Regions from separate parts of the Bacillus sp. DX3.1 genome, predicted to be linked through region 1. Evidence: riboswitches for the same ligand, from Rfam matches in the RefSeq annotation. Region 1 holds a riboswitch; the other holds the start of a gene.
The links. A riboswitch is a leader RNA that binds a small molecule or an ion and turns the genes downstream of it on or off. The one in region 1 is predicted to bind thiamine pyrophosphate.

Region 1 (2,211 bases):
CATCTACGTTTTTACCGTAAGAAAGAATAAAAGTTTTTCCTTTCTTCTTCCCACTCTCATGAAGAGTAGCTAGTAATTCATCGCAGCCTTTTCCACTTCTCGCAACAACAGGAACGACTGTTACACCGAGCATTTCCGCTAGTTTTTTTGCATCAATTATAATCCCGCGCTGCTTCGCAACATCGACCATATTTAACCCGATAGAAAGTGGCTTACCAAATTCTAATAATTGCAGAGTCAAATGCATATTACGCTCAAATTGAGAAGAGTCTACAATATTTAGCATATGATTAAATTCTTCTGTTAATAGAAATTTGGTAACGACTCCTTCATCACGGGAAACTGGATTTAAGTCATATACGCCTGGTAAATCAATTAATGTTCCTTGCTTATCTTTTAACTTACCAACTTTCTTTTCTACCGTTACTCCGCTCCAGTTCCCTACATATTCATAGGAACCAGTAAGCGCATTAAATAATGATGTTTTTCCGGTATTCGGATTCCCTAGCAAAGCAACCTTATTCACGCTAATTCCACCTTTATCATTTTCGCGTCACAATGACGAATACTAATTAATTGTCCACGGCACTCTAATGTACAAGGGCCATTGAACATTGCCTTTTGTTTTATACGAAGCTCGCAACCCTCTGATAGGCCAAATGCAGCTAAACGTCTTTTCAATAATTTATCAAGCGCCTGTAAATTTTTCACTCGTACCTTTTCACCTATACTTATCTCAACTAAACTCATAATCTCCCCCCTCAAAAGAGAATGATAATTATTTTCAAAAAAATTGTATCATATTCTATTTATCAAGTACTATAGCTTTTCCCTTCATATTTATTAACATTTTCGTACAATTATATTTAAATACCTAAATGTCCATTTGTCATTCTCATCCATTTCCATTACAATGAACCTAACAAATAAAGAATCTCGTTATCACAGGGGGAGCCCCGTTGCTGAGAGGGAACACTTCGTTCCGACCCTTTGAACCTGTTAGTTAATGCTAACGTAGGAATTGTGCAAACGTTGAAATACATACCTCATCATTTTCTACATACGTATTTCATATCTCCCTATGGTAATTCTTCTTTTTTTGTGCAACTTGGATCTAGGGGGAATAACAACATGCGTAACACCAATTTACAAGCGATGATTGAATCTGCAATCCTTGCAGCCTTTGCCTTGATCATCGACATTTTACCACTATCGATTAAACTTCCAACAGGCGGTTCTATCTCATTTGCTATGATTCCTATTTTTATTATCGCTTACCGCTGGGGATTTAAAAAGGCTTTCTTAGGCGGCTTAATTTGGGGGCTACTACAAATCGTAGTCGGCGATGCTTATATTTTAACGCCTGTACAAGCGTTTATTGAGTACTTCATTGCATTTGCTTTTATCGGTTTTGCTGGTTTATTCTATCGTCCCATTCAAAAGGCACTTGCAAATCAGCAAAAAAATAATCAAGACGAATCTAACTTTGATAGTCGAAAAGACAAACCTATATCAGCGGGCAATCAAAGAAAAAAAGCTCTTGTATATATTATCATTGCTACATTTATCGGTAGCTTTGCACGCTATTTCTGTCATTTTATTGCTGGCGTTATCTTTTTTGGAAAATACGCACCGCCAGGACAATCCGCTGTCCTATATTCGTTAATCGTCAACGGTAGTACAATGCTTGCTTCTTTCGGGTTATGTACAGTGTTACTACTCCTTTTATTTACAACATCACCTCGCTTATTCAAAAGTATTGGTGCACATCATATGAATTCAAAAAAGAAGAGTGCCTAAATAGCACCCTTCTTTTTCACTAAATCAAACTATATTTTCAGAAACACTACATACATGTAAGTAAGACGAAAGACAATTCAATATAAGAAATGTACTCATCCTACTACAATAATACTCTTGCAATACGGAGAATTTTCAACCTATAAAATTGTATTTTCATATTTTCTGTTAATAGATTCACTGAGTTATGTCAATAATAAATATAATAAATGCACAAAAGAAAATAAATACCATTACACTTAGTAAATTGCTATTCACGGCTAATCTACTCCTTAAAAAACTCATTTTCTATTGAAATTATACGTTTGAAACATAAAGATAAGATAAAGATATTATCAAAAAAAATTAAAAAAAGTGTAGAATGTCCTTTCTACACTTTTTTCTGTAAATAAAAATAAAACAGCACACCAT
Region 2 (2,211 bases), 1.5 Mb from region 1:
TTCCACATCATGCGTAATAAATAGAATTGTTTTTTGCCAATGTTTCCATTGTTCAAACAGCCATTCTTGCAATGTGGCCTTCGTTAATGCATCCAGTGCACTAAACGGCTCATCTAATAATAAAATTTCTCCGCCAGTTAATAGCGTTCTGATAAATGAAACACGCTGCCGCATACCACCTGATAAGTCCTTCGGATATTTTTTCTCATATCCTTGCAAACCAAATTGTTCTAAAAGCGCCTTTGCCTTTGTATGAGCTTCTTTTTTCTTTATCCCCTGACATTCTAGCGGCAGCGCTGCATTTTCAATAATGGTTCTCCATGGTAAAAGCATATCTTTTTGTGGCATATATCCTACAGGATGACTTGTTGTTTCTGTCAGTTGAATCGTTCCAGCCGTCGGTTCTTCTAATCCTGTAATAAGACGAAATAATGTACTTTTGCCACAGCCACTCGGTCCAATAATGCTAACAAACTCTTTTTCTTGTATGTTAGCATTAAGACTATTTATGATTGGCTTTTCATCATAATGAAAGGAAACATTATGAAACTGTAGTATGCTCTTGCTCCTCAAAACCCCACATCTCCTTACGATAGGCCATATCCCAGAATAAATATTCAAAGCGGCTGGAATATAAGAAAATCTCTTCTAAACGAGCTAGTTCTTGTTCAGATTTTCCAATAGCTAATTCATTTAATAAATCCATTAACCAAGTACAAAGGTTTCCGTACTCTTCTGAGCTATATCCTTGAATCCATTCGCCAAAAAATTCATGATCTCTCGCTCCTGGAATATCATTTAAACGCTTTCCAATTTCCCAATAGCTCCACATACATGGAAGTAATGCTGCAATTAATTCGGTAAGTGTACCATTTTGTGATACAGACATCATATAGTTCGTATATGCTAAATTTTTAGCAGATGGTTTCGCTTGTTCCATCTCTTGCACAGAAATATCGAGACGTTTTGCATACTGCTTATGAATGGTCATTTCTCCATTTAAAATACCATCTATTTGTTCAGCAAATTTCGCCATAACTTGTGGGCTCGTCGCTTTTACAACTCCAATTGCATATAGTTTTGCGTAATCTAGCAAATATAAATAATCTTGTATAATGTAGTATTGAAATTTATCTTTTTCTAACGTTCCATCCCCCATTCCAGTCACAAACGGATGATTATGACTTTTTTCCCAAACAGGCTGAACCATTTCATATAATCTCTCACAAAATTTCATTTGTATTTCCCCTTCCTTTATCTCTATTTATGTACATTGCAACTTCCATCAGCGGGCAGGTTTCCCCCTCTTTTCTCTAATTACTCATGACTTGGAGATGGAGATTTACTGCCCATTAGATCCGGAAAAATAAAAAAACCACTCCTAATATATAAGAAGTGGTTACAACAAATAAATGAGCATCTATTTGTCGTTCCACTTCCCTTCGCTAGTATTACCTAGATCAGGTCTGTAAGGGTTAAGGATTAATCCTCTCTCAGCATTCACAGCACCCCTAGTGGTTTTCTCTATAAAATTTTCAAATAAAAAAGCCCCGTTTCTTAACATAAAGAAACGGGGACCTAACATTCATGTCCAAGTTGCTTCCCTACGCTAGCATAATCTAGATCAGGTGAAAGGATTAAAGACTCTCGGTCTTACTCTCAGCCGGCAACACCAGCTCTCCTAGCACAATATTAAATTAACATAGTCAGTATAACACTGTCATCAATCATCAGCAACTGTTTTAAGCTACACGAATGGTTTATATGATATATAAATCCATTTTGATTTTTCGACATATAGCCGCGGCTACGGATAACAAAAGGTGACCTGCACTCGTTTTCTCTCTTTGTTTTCACTATGTCTGGGCAAGAAAAGGATCTGACCGCTTCTATGCATGAACGGATGCTCTCCCACCTAAAAAGAAAGGTTTTATGTCGGTTTTTTAATTTGTATTTATATACATAAAGAAATCCTCATGGCATGGCTCACCATTAATAGGTAAAAGCCTCTCTACTGATGAAAATCCCACTATATATTATTGTAAAAATAAATTGTATGTTTAGAAAACGCGAATATTTTTCATGCGTTTCCTAATTGTTATAAATCTGTTATCCTTTTAATATATTTCTATACAATTAAAAAAGGTTTTTAATCTTATTACATTGATGTAAACAACGCACAAATATTATATCTTTATACTATAATGAACA

Region 2: linked by a shared signal. The riboswitch ahead of tenA (thiaminase II) and the one ahead of thiT (energy-coupled thiamine transporter ThiT) in region 1 are both predicted to bind thiamine pyrophosphate.

The regions. Positions count from the first base shown of each region.
Region 1 covers NZ_CP128153.1:4,483,014-4,485,224, forward strand. The annotation lists gene feoB (ferrous iron transport protein B) at 1-526, opposite strand, end outside; gene QRE67_RS22520 (FeoA family protein) at 523-750, opposite strand; TPP riboswitch at 938-1,039, shown strand; gene thiT (energy-coupled thiamine transporter ThiT) at 1,132-1,800, shown strand; gene QRE67_RS22530 (sensor histidine kinase) at 2,171-2,211, opposite strand, start outside.
Region 2 covers NZ_CP128153.1:842,410-844,620, reverse strand. The annotation lists gene QRE67_RS04100 (ABC transporter ATP-binding protein) at 1-573, opposite strand, end outside; gene tenA (thiaminase II) at 542-1,237, opposite strand; TPP riboswitch at 1,421-1,523, opposite strand; TPP riboswitch at 1,585-1,693, opposite strand.